DNA from 3 places in the Streptomyces sp. NPDC092370 genome. Region 3 is predicted to be linked to each of the others. Evidence: riboswitches for the same ligand, from Rfam matches in the RefSeq annotation. Region 3 holds a riboswitch; each other region holds the start of a gene.
The links. A riboswitch is a leader RNA that binds a small molecule or an ion and turns the genes downstream of it on or off. The one in region 3 is predicted to bind thiamine pyrophosphate.
Positions count from the first base shown of each region.

Region 1 (5,186 bases), on a different contig from region 3:
GCACATGAACAGCGTTCCGCAGCACCTGCTGAGCGAGGACCGCCAGGAATACGAGCGGATCCTCGATGAGGCGCTGCGCTCCGCACCACACCGTCCCGACCTGGCCGCTGTCGGACAGCGGCTCAACCCCGAGCAGTTGCGCACCATGGCGCTGAACGCCACCGCGCTCATCACGGCCGCCGCGTCGGCCGAATACCAGCACTACGTCAAGGTCCGCAACGAACTACGTCAGCCCGCGTCGTCCGCTTCGCCGGCCGTGCACGAGTCCGGTTCCTCCGAGCCGGGCGCGGGCGCCTCGGGGCTCGCCGCCGGCATGGGCGTCGCCGACGCCACCGGCGCGGGCGCCGTCGCCGTCGTCGCCGTCCTCGCACCCGTCCTGGCCGGTACCGCGGCGGCGATCTTCCTGCTCGTCGGCTACATCCTGCAGATGCTCGACCCCGAGCAGGGATTCGCCCGGACCATGCTCACCACGGGCTGGGTGTTCGGCGCCGTGACCGCGGTCGCGATCCTCGTCGCCGCGGTGGGACTGCTGCTCACCGCCCTGCGCAACAAGCCCACGGCCGAAAGCGGGCCGTACGGCGAATTGCAGGGGGAGGTGGCCCAGGCCAGGGCGGCCTGGCACGAGGCGCTGCTGGAACGCGGGATCCTGCCCTTCCTGCGCGAAGCACTCGTCGACCCCGGTGCGACCGCCGCACTGCACCCCACGCCCTCGTCCACCCCGGTCAGTCGCATGCCGCACCTCGGCTACGACCGCCCGGGGTTCACCAGCCCGGACGACGGCGGCCGAGGTTCGCGCCCCAGCTTCAGCAGTCCGGACTACACCAGCCCGGACTTCGGAGGCCCGGAGCACCAGCCGGAGTAGCCGTCGGATCCCGTCCGAGCAGGCGCCTCCCACAGGCCGGGGGGCATCGGCCCCCGGGCCTGTGCGCGGCAGGTCAGTCCGCTATGGGCAGGTACACGCGGTTCCCGCTCGCGGCGAACTCCTTCGACTTCAGGGCCATGCCCTCCTCGATCTCGGTCCGTGTGCCGCCGTGTTCACGGCGGATGTCCTGAGAGATCTTCATGCTGGACAAGTCCAGACCGGAGTCGCGCGGACTGACGTCGTCGTCCGGCCCCGCCAACAGGCGCTCTGCCAGAGAGCACGTAGGCAGGTCCGTGCCTTCCAGGCCGGACAGAACGGCCCATGACTCCACGAGCCGCGGGCCGTCCCACACGGCTCCGGCTAATCAGCCAGCGGCAGATAAACCCGGTTCCCGCTCGCCGCGAACTCCTTCGACTTCTGGAGCATCCCCTCGGCAATCTCCTCGGACGAGGCACCCTCAGCCGCAGCACCACCGAACCGCTCTGTGATGCTTTGGCTGATCTTCATGCTGCAGAACTTGGGACCGCACATCGAGCAGAAGTGGGCCGTCTTGGCCGGTTCCGCGGGCAGGGTCTCGTCGTGGAACTCCCGTGCCGTGTCCGGGTCGAGAGCCAGGTTGAACTGGTCCTCCCACCGGAACTCGAAACGGGCGTCGGACAGCGCGTCGTCCCACTCCTGCGCACCGGGGTGTCCCTTGGCGAGGTCGGCGGCGTGGGCAGCGATCTTGTAGGTGATGACGCCGGTCTTCACGTCGTCGCGGTTCGGCAGGCCCAAGTGCTCCTTGGGCGTGACGTAACACAGCATCGCCGTGCCCCACCAGGCGATCATCGCGGCACCGATGCCGGAGGTGATGTGGTCGTACGCCGGGGCGACGTCCGTGGTCAGCGGGCCGAGCGTATAGAACGGAGCTTCATCGCAGATCTCCTGCTGAAGGTCGATGTTCTCCTTGATCTTGTGCATCGGGACATGACCCGGGCCCTCGATCATGGTCTGCACATTGAAACGCTTCGCGATCCGGTTGAGTTCCCCGAGCGTGCGCAACTCCGCGAACTGCGCCTCGTCGTTGGCGTCCGCGATCGATCCGGGCCTGAGACCGTCGCCGAGCGAGTACGTGACGTCGTACGCGGCGAGGATCTCGCAGAGCTCCTCGAAGTTCTCGTACAGGAACGACTCCTTGTGGTGCGCGAGGCACCAAGCGGCCATGATCGAGCCGCCGCGGGAGACGATGCCGGTCTTGCGGTTCGCCGTCAGCGGGACGTACGCCAGGCGCACGCCCGCATGGACCGTCATGTAGTCCACCCCCTGCTCGGCCTGTTCGATGACCGTGTCCTTGTAGATCTCCCAGGTCAGCTCCTCGGCCCGGCCGTCGACCTTCTCCAGAGCCTGATAGAGCGGCACGGTGCCGATCGGGACGGGGGAGTTGCGCAGCACCCACTCGCGCGTGGTGTGGATGTTGCGGCCGGTGGACAGGTCCATGACCGTGTCGGCGCCCCAGCGGGTCGCCCAGGTCATCTTCTCGACCTCCTCCTCGATGGAGGAGGTCACGGCCGAGTTGCCGATGTTGGCATTGACCTTCACCAGGAACCGCTTGCCGATGATCATCGGCTCGATCTCCGGGTGATTCACGTTGGCCGGCAGCACGGCCCGGCCCGCGGCGATCTCGTCCCGCACAACCTCGGGCGCCACGTTCTCCCGGATGGCCACGTACTCCATCTCGGGCGTGATCTCGCCACGACGGGCGTACGCGAGCTGCGTGACCGCCTGGCCCTGCCTGCCCCGGCGAGGCTGACGCGGCCGGCCGGGGAAGACGGCGTCCAGGTTACGGAGCCCGCCGCGGGGCGAGGTGTGCTTGATGCCGTCGTCCTCGGGACGGACGGGCCGGCCCGCGTACTCCTCGGTGTCACCGCGGGCGACGATCCAGTTCTCGCGCAGCGGCGACAGGCCCCTGCGGACGTCGGTGTCGACGAGCGGATCGGTGTAGGGGCCCGATGTGTCGTACAGCGTGACCGACTGGCCGTTGGTGAGGTGCACCTGACGGACCGGCACGCGCAGGTCTGGGCGAGAGCCCTCGACATACGCCTTGTGCCAGCCGATGGACTTCCCGGCCTCCTCGGACTTCTCGTCCGGAACGGAGGCAGGCGTGCGTGTGTCCTTGCTGGTCATGAGACCTACTCCCTACGCCGGCATTACCCGGTAACAGGTTCGGCGGTCGACGCAGCGGCTTCCGCCCGGTGACGTTCCGTGTGAAACATCACTCGACTCCGGCGATGTTTCATGTGAAACATCGCTGGGACGGAGGTCAGCGCCCTCTCAGCCCGGTGCTCCGAGCTCCCGCGTGTACAAAAGGTGCCTCCACGCTAGCGGCAATTCTGGCGCGGTGAACAGAGGGCCCCCCTCGTTCTTGCGATGATCGGTCGGTGACCACGACGCAGCGTCCCCCCTACCCCCCGCCCGAACCGCCCCGCGGATCCGGTGCCGGAAACGGCAACGGCCGTGGTGACGGCCATGACGGCGCCGCCGAAACCCGGCACGCCGCCGAGGTCCGGCAGGAGCAGACTCAGGGGCAGGGCCCTGGGCCTGGCTACGGCCGCGTCGGGAGCTTCGGTTCCGGAGGCGGCGGTGAGCGTGATTCCGGCTCCGGTTCTGGATACGGCTCGGGCTCCGGTGATGAGTACGGCTCGGGCTCCGGCGGCGGGTACGACTCCGCTCCGGGCCGTGCGTACGGCTCTCGTCCCGGCGGAGAGTACGGGCCAGGCGCCGGTGGCGGCCCGGGTGCCGGTTCTTCCGGTGGCGGCCACGGTGGCCCCGGCGGCGGGCACAGTGGCGGGCATGGTTCCGGCCCCGGCAGAGGTGACGGGCACGGCCACGGTGGGGACAACCACCACGGTGGGGGCGACGGACACGGCCACGGCTCCGCACCGGGTGGCGGCCATGGTCATTCCCACAGTCACCACCACGGCCCGGCCACGCCCGTCTCCCTGCATCTACGCAAGGTCATCGCGGCGGTCCTGATCCCGTTCGCCGTGGCAGTGCTGGTCGGTCTCGCCGTGCTGTGGCCGGGCGGCGCCCCGTCGCACGAGCGCACCGGCGTCGGCTTCGACCGGCAGACGCAGCAGGCCACGGTCACCAAGGTGGTCGAGGTGAGCTGCAAGGAGGCCGGTGCCTCGGGCGTTCCGCCGACCGGCGACACCTCCACCGCAGAGGGTTCCTCGGCGGTGCAGGCGGAGAAGGGCACCTGTAAGAGGGCCACGATCCGGGTCGACAGCGGCAATGACAAGGGCCGTACGTTCACCGAGATCGTCCAGCCGGACCAGTCCCGCCAGTTGCACGAGGGCCAGGAGGTCGTGGTCGCCTACGAGCCCTCCGCGCCGAAGGACCTCCAGTACTCGGTCACCGACATCAACCGCCGTCTGCCCATGGGGCTGCTCGCCGGCATCTTCGCGCTCGCCGTCGTGGCCGTCGGGCGGTTGCGCGGTGTCATGGCCCTGGTCGCGCTGGCCATGAGCTTCCTGGTGCTGAACTTCTTCATCCTGCCGGCGATCCTGCAGGGCTCCAATCCCCTGATCGTGGCGGTGGTGGGTGCGAGCGCCATCATGCTCATCGCCCTTTATCTGTGCCATGGCCTGTCCGCCCGGACATCCGTGGCGGTGCTCGGCACGCTCATCTCCCTGCTGCTCATCGGCATCCTCGGTTCGGTGTTCATCGACTGGGCCGCGCTCACCGGCAACACCGACGACAACACCGGGCTCATCCACGGTCTCTATCCGACGATCGACATGAGTGGTCTGCTGCTGGCCGGCGTCATCATCGGTTCGCTGGGCGTACTCGATGACGTGACGGTCACCCAGACCTCGGCGGTCTGGGAACTGCACGAGGCCAACCCGTCGATGGGCTGGCGCGGGCTCTACCGCGCGGGCATCCGGATCGGCCGTGACCACATCGCCTCGGTCGTCAACACGCTCGTCCTCGCCTACGCGGGGGCGGCACTGCCGCTGCTGCTGCTGTTCTCGATCGCACAGAGCAGTGTGGGCACGGTCGCCAACAGCGAACTGGTGGCGGAGGAGATCGTGCGCACGCTGGTCGGTTCGATCGGCCTGGTCGCCTCGGTGCCGGTCACCACGGCCCTGGCGGCGCTGGTGGTCTCGGCCGACCGTACCGGAGCGGAGCCTGCCGCAGAGGCCTCAGGGACCCCGGCACGCGGGGGGAGGGGCCGACGCCGCAAGCGCTGACGCGTCGCCCTGCCGCAGGTGGCCTGGCCTGTGCCTGCGCAAGGCGCAAGCGCTGACGCCTCTCGCCTGCCGCAGGTGGCCTGGGCCCGGGCCCT
Region 1 is NZ_JBIVQO010000005.1:191,176-196,361, forward strand. It holds gene ACIQHQ_RS17765 (hypothetical protein) at 1-862, shown strand, start outside; gene ACIQHQ_RS17770 (hypothetical protein) at 936-1,064, opposite strand; gene thiC (phosphomethylpyrimidine synthase ThiC) at 1,223-3,025, opposite strand; TPP riboswitch at 3,018-3,207, opposite strand; gene ACIQHQ_RS17780 (YibE/F family protein) at 3,280-5,091, shown strand.
Region 1: linked by a shared signal. The riboswitch ahead of thiC (phosphomethylpyrimidine synthase ThiC) and the one ahead of ACIQHQ_RS30520 (thiamine ABC transporter substrate binding subunit) in region 3 are both predicted to bind thiamine pyrophosphate.

Region 2 (5,186 bases), on a different contig from region 3:
TGTCGCCGGTCAGCATCTCGAACAGCATCACGCCGCACGCGTACACGTCGACGCGGGGGTCGGCGGTGCCGTTCTCTATCTGCTCGGGGGCGAGGTACGAGACCGTGCCGAGGACGGCGCCGGTGGTGTTCGTCACCGTGTCAACGGCCCGGACGAGACCGAAGTCGGCGACCTTGACCCGGCCGTCGTCCCCTATCAGAACGTTCTCCGGCTTCATGTCGCGGTGCACGAACCCGGCGCGGTGCGCGGCGCCCAGCGCGGCAAGCACCGGCTCCAGGATGTCCAGGGCGGCCCGCGGCTGCAGGGCCCCGCGCTCGCGCAGCACGTCCCGCAGGGTGCAGCCCGCGACGTACTCCATGGCCAGGTAGACGTACGAGCCGTCGGTGCCCTGGTCGAAGACCTGCACCACGTTCGGGTGCGCCAGCCGGGCCACGGACTTCGCCTCGCGGATGAACCGCTCCACGAACGAGGCGTCGACCGCGAGCGAGGGGTGCATCACCTTGAGCGCGAGGACCCGGTCGAGCCGGGTGTCCACGGCCCGGTAGACCGTGGCCATCCCGCCGACCGCGATCCGCGCGTCGACGCGATACCGGCCGTCGAGCACCTGCCCGACCAAGGGGTCCTGAAGGGTCGTGTCCACGCAGGCGAGTGTACGAGTCACGACCGACAGCCCCGTCCCCCGCCGGATTTCGAGGCGGGACTGCAGCCGACCTGTGACGTGTGTCCCGCCGATTACCGGAAGGCGGGCCGTTCCGGATCCAGCGCGGCCATCCCCTCCACCGGAGACGACGCCTCCGCGAAGTGCCGCCGCGGGATCCGCCCCGCCCGGTACGCCAGCCGCCCCGCCTCCACGGCGTGCCGCATCGCGTCGGCCATCAGCACGGGCTCCTGCGCCCGTGTCACCGCTGAGGCGAGCATCACACCCGCGCATCCCAGTTCCATCGCCAGCGCCGCGTCCGAGGCCGTACCCGCGCCCGCGTCCAGGATCACCGGCACGCGCGCGTGCTCCACGATCAGCTGGAAGTTGTGCGGGTTGCGGATTCCGAGCCCGGAGCCGATCGGCGAGCCCAGCGGCATGATCGCCGCGCAGCCCACGTCCTCCAGCTTCCGCGCCAGCACCGGGTCGTCGTTGGTGTACGGCAGCACCGTGAACCCGTCGTCGACCAGGGCCTCCGCCGCGTCCAGCAGCTCGATCGGATCCGGCAGCAGGGTGCGCTCGTCGGCGATGACCTCCAGCTTGATCAGGTCGGTGCCGAGGGCCTCGCGCGCGAGGCGGGCCGTGAGGACGGCCTCCCCGGCGGTGAAGCAGCCCGCCGTATTGGGCAGCACCCGGATGCCGAGCCTGTCCAGGACGGACAGCACCGAGCCGTGCACCGAGGCGTTCACCCGGCGCATCGCGACCGTCGTCAGCTCCGTCCCGGACGCCACCAGCGACCGCTCCAGCACATCGAGGCTGGGCGCCCCGCCCGTGCCCATGATCAGGCGGGACGCGAAGGACGTGCCACCGAGGACAAACGGATCGTCGGCCATGGTCAGCCTCCTTGGACGGCGGTGAGGACTTCCACGCGGTCTCCCTCGGCCAGGGGCGTGGAGGGCCACTCGGTGCGCGGGACGACGGTTTCGTTGAGGGCGGCGGCCACACCCGAGCGCGAGGCGGTGAGCGACCTCACGACGGTGTCGAGAGCCGTGCCGGGCCGGACCTCCCGGGGCTCCCCGTTGACGGAGATGTTCATGCGGGCTGCTCCGTGAGTGCGGTGGCGGGAGTGAAGCGCTTCGGCGTGAAGGGCCGGGCCTCCTCGGGGAGTTCGCCCGTCGTCAGGACGTGGGCCAGGGCGTCGCCGGTCACCGGCGTGAGCAGGACGCCGTTGCGGTAGTGCCCGGTGGCCAGCGACAGCCCCTCCAGGCCGGTGGGGCCGAGCAGCGGCGCGTTGTCGGGGGAGCCGGGGCGCAGCCCGGCCCGGGTCTCGGTGAGCGGGAGCTCGGTGATGCCGGGGACCAGCTCGTGTGCGTCCCGCAGCAGCTCGTAGACGCCGCCCGCGGTCACGGTGGTGTCCCAGCCCAGCTCCTCGCTGGTCGCCCCGATCACGAGTTCGCCGCTCGCGCGCGGCACCAGGTAGACGTGGCTGCCGCGCACCACCGCGCGTACCGTCCGGCTCAGGAACGGCCCGTGCCGCTGCGGCATCGTCAACCGCACCACCTGCCCCTTCACCGGGCGCACGGGAGGCAGCACGTCCCGCGGGACACCCGCGAGCCGCCCGCTGAGGCTGCCCCCGGCGAGCACCACCTGGCCGGCGGCCGGCGCGGTGCCGTCGGCCAGGACGACCCCCGCGGCCCGGTCCCGTACGACGGTCAGCCGCTCCGCCCACGCCCGGTGGAAGACCACGCCGGCCCGCTCGCACGCGGCCACCAGGGCCCCGGCCAGCCGCCGCGGGTCGATCTGGTGATCACCGTCGACCCGGAGCCCGCCACGCACGCCCGGCGCGAGCATCGGCTCCAGGCGCCGGCACTCGCGCCCCGACAGCCACTGCGAGTCCAGCCCCGACTGCTGCTGAAGGGCGTGCAGTTCGCGCAAGTGGGCCCGGTCGTCGGCGTCCAGGGCCACGGCGAGCGTGCCGCAGCGGCGGTAGCCGAGGTCCTGGCCGGTCAGCTCGGTGAGCTCGGCGGCGAAGTCCGGGTAGCGCCGGGCGGAGGCGAGGTTGAGGCCGAGCAGGGTCTGCTCGCCGTAGTGCAGTTCCGTGACGGCGGCCAGCATGCCGGCCGCCACCTGTGCGGCTCCGCCACCGGGCTCGGGGTCCACGACGGCCGTGGCGAGCCCGCGTTGCGCGGCCCGCCAGGCCGTGACCAGACCGATGATCCCGCCCCCGATGACCAGCACGTCTGATGTGGTGGACGTAGGCGACATGGGCGTCCAGCCCCTCCCTTCGCCGGCATGACCCGGATCAGGTTCGTACGGTCGGAGGCCGCCAGCCTCCCTCTCAGCCCGGTGCGTCCGGGCTCCCGCGAGTGCTTTACGTTGGCCACCCTAGCCCGATGCCGCATGCCGCAGTAAGGGAGCCTCCGCCCATGGCCCGATCCCTCGACGGTCTCGTCCTCGCCCCGGTGGCCGACCAGGCGCCAGGTCAGGTGGGCACCCGCACCCGGTTCACGTACCACGAGCGGCAGGGCGGGATCTGGGCCGAGTACAGCGGCGGCGATGTCGTACGGGGGTATCTCGTGGGTATCCGGGAAGGTGACCGGCTGGACTTCCGGTACGTGCAGCTCAAGCGGGACGGCACCACGTCCTCGGGGCACTGCGTCTCGGCGGTCGTGGAGCTGCCCGACGGGCGGGTGCGGCTGGAGGAGAGCTGGGAGTGGGAGTCCCAGCGGGGCAACGGCACGAGCGTTGTGGAGCAGGTCACGGCGCATGAGCACTGATTGACAATCCGTCAGGTGTCTATGGTGATCAGGTGAGCGAGCAGACGCAGGAACCAGGTTCGTCCGCGCCCCGGCGCGTGGTCGTGGCGGGCGCGGGCATGGCCGGGGTGCAGACCGCCGTCGCGCTGCGCGAGCAGGGCTTCACCGGCGATGTGATCCTGATCGGCGCCGAGCCCCACCAGCCCTACGACCGGCCGCCGTTGTCCAAGGCCGTCCTGCTCGGCAAGTCCGAGGGCTCCGCCTTCGACGTCGACTTCGATGCCCTCGGCATCGAACTGCGGCTCGGCTGCGAGGTGCTGGGCCTGCGCCCCGCCGACCACGAGCTGGACACCGAGGACGGGCCCGTGCCCTACGACGTCCTGGTCGTCGCGACCGGCGCCGAGCCGGTCCGGCTGCCCGGCGCGCAGGGCGTGCCCGGCGTGCATCTGCTGCGCACCCTGGACGACGCCGAGCGGCTGCGCCCGGTGCTGGCCCGCCGGCACGACATCGTGGTCGTCGGCGCGGGCTGGATCGGCGCGGAGTTCGCCACCGCCGCGCGCGAGGCGGGCTGCGCGGTGACCGTCGTGGAGGCCGCCGAGCGGCCGCTCGCCGGGGCGCTGCCCGCCGAGGTCGCCGCCCCGATGGCCGGCTGGTACGCCGACGCGGGCGCCGTACTGCGGACGCACGCGCGCGTGGAGCGCGTCGAGCAGGGTGCCGTGCTCCTCGACGACGGCACCCGGCTGCCCGCGGGCGCGGTCGTCGTCGGCATCGGCGCCCGCCCCGCCACGGCCTGGCTGGCCGGGTCCGGCATCGCGCTCGGCGCCCACGCCGAGATCCTGGCCGACGAGCACCTGCGCACGTCCGTACCGGACGTGTACGCGGTCGGCGACTGCGCCTCCTTCCCCTCCGGGCGCTACGGCGAGCGCCTGCTGGTCCACCACTGGGACAACGCCCTCCAGGGGCCGCGCACGGTCGCCGTGAACATCGTCGGCCGGGCCACGGGGGAGGCGCCGGCGGTGTACGACCCGGTGCCCTACTTCTGGTCCGAGCAGTTCGGGCGGTTCGTCCAGTACGCCGGGCACCACGCCGCCGCGGACACGACCCTGTGGCGGGGCGAGTCCTCCGGACCGGCCTGGACGGTGTGCTGGCTGCGCGATGAACGGCTGATCGCGCTGCTGGCGGTCGGCCGGCCGCGGGACCTGGCGCAGGGCCGGCGCCTGATCGAGTCGGGCACGCGGATGAATCCGCTCCTGCTGGTGGATCCGGCCAGGCCCCTGAAGGCCGCGACGGCGTAGGCGCCGGGGCCGTTGCCCGGGGCCCGGGGCAGTGCTGCCGGACCCGGCGCGTCCGCCCGGGTGGACGGGGCCGACTTCCGACTGTCAGTGGCAAATGGCAGGCTTGTTTCCGTGACCGAGATTGACGCAAAGATCGATGCTCTCGTCCCCGCCTGGCTCACCCTCCCCGACATCGCCGAACAGTTCGGCGTCGAGGTGACGCGTGTGCGGCAGCTGGTCAAGGACGGCCAGCTCATCGCCGTACGCCGCGGTGAGAACCGCGCGCTGCACGTCCCCGCCGCCTTCATCGACGGGGACAAGGTCGTCAAGGGCCTGTCCGGGACCTTGACGCTCCTGCGGGACGACGGCTTCACGGACGAAGAGATGCTGGAGTGGCTCTTCACCCCGGACCCCAGCCTGCCCGGCACCCCCGCGCAGGCGCTCAGCGAGAATCGCGGCACGGAGGTGAAGCGCCGCGCCCAGGCGCTCGCGGTCTGACCCGGCCGCGACGGACAACCG
Region 2 is NZ_JBIVQO010000001.1:1,049,966-1,055,151, forward strand. It holds gene pknB (Stk1 family PASTA domain-containing Ser/Thr kinase) at 1-640, opposite strand, end outside; gene ACIQHQ_RS04710 (thiazole synthase) at 733-1,530, opposite strand; gene thiS (sulfur carrier protein ThiS) at 1,533-1,733, opposite strand; gene thiO (glycine oxidase ThiO) at 1,730-2,902, opposite strand; TPP riboswitch at 2,900-3,011, opposite strand; gene ACIQHQ_RS04725 (hypothetical protein) at 3,064-3,414, shown strand; gene ACIQHQ_RS04730 (NAD(P)/FAD-dependent oxidoreductase) at 3,447-4,688, shown strand; gene ACIQHQ_RS04735 (Rv2175c family DNA-binding protein) at 4,800-5,165, shown strand.
Region 2: linked by a shared signal. The riboswitch ahead of thiO (glycine oxidase ThiO) and the one ahead of ACIQHQ_RS30520 (thiamine ABC transporter substrate binding subunit) in region 3 are both predicted to bind thiamine pyrophosphate.

Region 3 (5,186 bases):
GAACCCGGCCGCGATCAGCAGCGCCCGCCGCACCATCGGCAGGTCCACCTCCCGCCACACCCGCCAGGGGGCGGCCCCGAGCACCGAGGCCGCCTCCCGCAGCCGCACGTCCACCGCCCGCAGCACGGGCAGCATGGTCCGCACCACGAACGGCACCCCGACCAGCGCCTGCGCGAGCGGCACCAGGATCCAGGAGGACCTGAGGTCCAGCGGCGGCTCGTCGAGGGAGATCAGGAACCCGAAGCCGACGGTCACCGCGGACACCCCGAGCGGCAGCATCAGCAGTGCGTCGAAGCCGCGCACGAACCGCCCGGCGTCCCGGCGGGTGAGCGCGACCGCGGCGAGGCCCCCGATCACCACGGCGATGAACGTGGCGGCGACGGCGTAGGACAGGCTGTTGCCGATCGCCTCGATCGGCGGGACCAGGAACACTCCCCCGTCCTCGCTGGTCAGCGCCCGGTAGTAGCCGAGGCCCGGCGCGCCCAGAGACCGTTGCACCAGCACCGCCGGCGGGAGCACGAGCAGCAAGGCGACGGTGACGAGCACCCCGCCGAGCATCGCCCACTGCCCCGCGCCGCGGGGCCGGCGCGCGGTCACGGACGCGTCCACCAGCCGCAGGGCGGTCTCCCGCCGTCGCACGGTCCAGGCGTGCACCGCGAGGATCGCGCCCACCGCCACGAACTGGATCATGGTCAGCACGGCCGCGGTGGACAGATCGAAGATCTCGGACGTCTGCCGGTAGATCTCCACCTCCAGGGTGGAGAAGGTGGGCCCGCCGAGGATCTGCACGACGCCGAAGGAGGTGAAGGTGAACAGGAAGACCATGAGCGCGGCGGCGGCCACGGCCGGGGCGAGCGCGGGCAGGGTGACCTGCCGCCAGGCCTTCAGCGGGGACGCCCCGAGCATCCGTGCGGCCTCCTCCTGCCGGGGGTCGAGCTGCGCCCAGAGCCCTCCGACGGTGCGGACGACGACCGCGTAGTTGAAGAAGACGTGCGCGAGCAGGATCGCCCACACCGTGGTGTCCAGACGTACGCCCCACAGCTCGTCGAGCAGCCCGCCCCGCCCGACCAGCGCCAGGAACGCCGTACCGACGACGACCGTCGGCAGCACGAACGGGACGGTGACGACCGCCCTCAGGACCTGCTTGCCGGGGAAGTCGAAGCGTGCGAAGACGTACGCGCCGGGGAGCGCGACGAGCAGCGTGAGCGCGGTGGAGACCACCGCCTGCCAGGTGGTGAACCACAGGACGTGCCGGACGTCGGATTGCGCCAGCACGTCCGCGATCCGCCCGAGGTGCCAGGTCCCGTCGGCCTTCAGGCCGCGTGCGACGATCGCGGCGACGGGGTAGGCGAAGAAGACCGCGAAGAACGCGACGGGCGCGGCCAGCAGGCCGAACCGCGCCGCCGCGCCCCGCCGCCGAACGGCTACTTCAGTACGAGCGAGGTCCACGACTTGACCCACTGGTCGCGGTGGTCGGCGATCTTCGCCGCGTCCATGGTCTCGGGGTTCTTCGCCTGCGGCCCGAACTTCACGAACTCCGGCGGCACCTGGGCGCCCTCGCGCACCGGGTACACGAACATGTTCATCGGCATGTCCTCCTGGAACCGCTCGGTGAGCAGGAAGTCCAGGAACGCCTTGCCGCCCTTGGTGTTCTTCGCGTTGCTGAGCAGCCCCGCGTACTCGACCTGCCGGAAGCAGGTGCCCTCGGCGACCCCGGTCGGCGCCGTGCTCGGCTTCGGGTCGGCGAAGACGACCTCGGCGGGCGGCGAGGAGGCGTAGGACACGACGAGCGGCCGGTCGCCCTTGGCCTTCTTACCGCCCGCCGAGCCGGAGAACTCCTCGTTGTAAGCCTGCTCCCAGCCGTCGACGACCTTCACACCGTTGGCCTTGAGCTTCTTCCAGTAGCTCTCCCAGCCGTCGTCGCCGTACGCGGCGGCGGTGCCGAGCAGGAAGCCGAGGCCGGGCGAGGAGGCGGAGGCGTTCTCGGTGACGAGCAGGTTCTTGTACTGCGGCTTGACCAGGTCGTCGAAGCTGCGCGGCGGCTGCAGCTTGTGGTCGGCGAAGTACTTCTTGTCGTAGTTGACGCAGATGTCGCCGGTGTCGATGGGAGTGACCCGGTGCTGCTCCTGGTCGACGCGGTACTCGGCCTTGATCCGGTCCGAGCCCTTGGGCTCGTAGGACTGGAAGAGGCCGTTGTCGAGGGCGCGGGACAGCAGGGTGTTGTCGACGCCGAAGAAGACGTCGCCCTGCGGGTTGTCCTTGGTCAGGATGGCCTTGTTGACGGCCTGCCCGGCGTCGCCGTCCTTCAGGAAGTCGACCTTGTACCCGGACTGCTTCTCGAAGGCCGCGATGACGTCCTTGGACGCGGCCCATGAGTCGTGGCTGACGAGCGTCACGGTCTTGGAGTCACCGGACCCCTGTCCGCCGTCGGACGACCCGCACGCGGCGAGCGTGCCGGCCATGCCGAGCCCGACGACCGCCGCCGTCAGCCGCTTTGCGTTGATGCTCACTGGATTCCTCCTGGAGTGACCAGGAGAAGACGCGGCCCTGCCCGGGACTTCCGGAGTCCCGGGCAGGGCGCAACAGCTCGAGTGGTGACCGATCTCCCTACCCAGAATGACCTGGGCCAGGTTCGGAGGGTCTGCGGCCGTGTGCCGCACTCTCAGCGCTGTGGCGCTCCCCTGTCGGAATATGCAGATGTCGAATATGAGGGTGCTTACGACGGTCAGACTACCGTTCGGTGGCCGCGAGCTGACCACACGCCCCGTCGATCTCCTGACCACGGGTGTCCCGGACCGTCACCGGCACACCATGGGCGGCGATGGCCTCCACGAACGCCTTCTCGTCCTCGGGCCGGGAAGCCGTCCACTTCGACCCGGGCGTCGGGTTCAGCGGGATCAGGTTGACGTGCACCGGCCTGCCCTTGAGCATCCGGCCGAGCCGGTCACCACGCCACGCCTGGTCGTTGATGTCCCTGATCAGCGCGTACTCGATGGACAGCCGCCGGCCGGACTTGGCGCTGTACTCGAAGCCGGCGTCCAGCACCTCGCGGACCTTCCAGCGCGTGTTCACGGGCACGAGGGTGTCGCGCAGCTCGTCGTCGGGGGCGTGCAGCGAGATGGCGAGGCGGCACTTGAACCCCTCGTCGGAGAAGCGGTGGATGGCCGGGACGAGCCCGACCGTCGAGACGGTGATGCCGCGCTGCGAGAGGCCCACCCCGTCGGGCTCGGGGTCGGTGAGCCGCCGGATGGCACCGGCGACCCGGTTGTAGTTGGCGAGCGGCTCGCCCATGCCCATGAAGACGATGTTGCTCAGCCGGGCGGGACCGCCGGGGACCTCACCGTCCCGCAGGGCCCGCATGCCGTCCACGATCTGGTGCACGATCTCGGCGGTGGACAGATTCCGGTCCAGACCGGCCTGCCCGGTCGCACAGAACGGGCAGTTCATCCCGCATCCGGCCTGGGAGCTGATGCACATGGTCACACGGTCCGGGTAGCGCATCAGCACGGACTCGACGAGCGTCCCGTCGAACAGCCGCCACAGCGTCTTGCGGGTGGTGCCCTGGTCGGTCGACAGATGCCGCACGACGGTCATCAGCTCGGGCAGCAGCGCTTCCTGCAGCCGCCCACGAGCACCGGCCGGAATGTCGGTCCACTGCTCCGGATCATGCGCGTACCGCGCGAAGTAGTGCTGCGAGAGCTGCTTGGCACGAAACGGCTTCTCCCCGACAGCGGCAACGGCCTCCTTGCGCTCGGCAGGAGTGAGATCGGCGAGATGCCGCGGCGGCTTCTTGGCTCCGCGCGGGGCGACGAAAGTGAGTTCTCCGGGTGCAGGCATAACCCTTCCAGTGTGGCAGATCAACGGCGGGTGCCCAGGCCCGGAGCGGGGTGGGAGTGGTCACCTGCGGGTGCCGACTGTCGGCGTCGGCCGGCCTCGGACGGCCCAGGGACCCCGAGGGAAGCCGCAACGGTTCAGAACCCGGCCATGGACTTGTCGAGCACCCCGCCCAGCGCCCCGTAGACGCTGCAGCGAACCGAGTGACGTGTCTGCGGCGGAGCCCGAACCCACGATGAACGACATCGCGAAGAGCCCGCCGAGGACCACTGCTACCCCCGGCGGCGCTGTGCCGAGCCGTCGACGCCGCCCGCCGTGGGACGGCGACGTCCTACCCGCCCGTGTGCTCCAGCCGGTCCTTGAGGAGCTGCTCGTTGCGCGGGAGTTCCTTGCGGACCTGGGAGCGTACGACGAGAGGGACCAGGACCTTGCCCATGCCGTGGCCCTCCAGGTCGATGCCGATCGTGACGTGCGAGCGGCGGCCCTCGTCATAGGGTTCGACCTCGCCGTGCACCTGGGCACGGACGGGGCCGTCGACGCCGCGCATGCCCCAACTGCGGGGCGGGTCGTACTCGGTGACCTCCATGGTCATCGGCATGACGCGGCGGCCGACGTGCCGGGTCACACGGACCTTGGTGCCGACGCCGACGGGCCCCTCGTCGAGCCGCTCCGCGGACACGGCGCTCAGCTGCCACTCCGGCAGGCGCGAGGCGTCCATGACGTACTGATAGACCTCCTCGGGCCGGCAGTCGACGTCGATGCTCTCTCGGATGATGGCCATGATGGCCTCCTTTGGGAGGTACATCTGAATCGTCCCACTTCGGCCCCCCGGGCGTCTCCCCGAGACGGCAGCGAGCCCCCGCCCGGCAGGGCGGGGGCTCGCTGACCGGGATCGCCTCAGCCGGATCCGACGAACAGCACGAGCAGCAGCCACACCACCGGAGCCGTGGGCAGCAGCGAGTCGAGCCGGTCCATGATGCCGCCGTGCCCCGGCAGCAGCGTTCCCATGTCCTTGATGCCGAGGTCCCGCTTGATCATGGACTCGCCGAGGTCGCCGAGCGTGGCGGTGACCGCGACCGCGAGACCCAGCACCAGACCCTGCCACCAGGCGCCGTCGTCGATGAGGAACTGCATGCACAGCGCCCCCGCGACCATGGCGAAGGAGATCGCGCCGAGCAGGCCCTCGCGGGTCTTGCCGGGGCTGATGCGCGGGGCGAGCTTGTGCCGGCCGAACCGCCAGCCGACGGCGTAGGCCCCGGTGTCGCTGACGACCGTGAGCAGCAGGAAGGTGAGCACCCGCTGCGGTCCGTCGTCCGCGGTCAGCATCATCGCCACGAACGTCGCCAGGAACG
Region 3 is NZ_JBIVQO010000012.1:179,016-184,201, reverse strand. It holds gene ACIQHQ_RS30525 (ABC transporter permease) at 1-1,386, opposite strand, end outside; gene ACIQHQ_RS30520 (thiamine ABC transporter substrate binding subunit) at 1,425-2,462, opposite strand; TPP riboswitch at 2,587-2,693, opposite strand; gene rlmN (23S rRNA (adenine(2503)-C(2))-methyltransferase RlmN) at 2,731-3,837, opposite strand; gene ACIQHQ_RS30510 (SRPBCC family protein) at 4,166-4,615, opposite strand; gene ACIQHQ_RS30505 (phosphatidate cytidylyltransferase) at 4,732-5,186, opposite strand, start outside.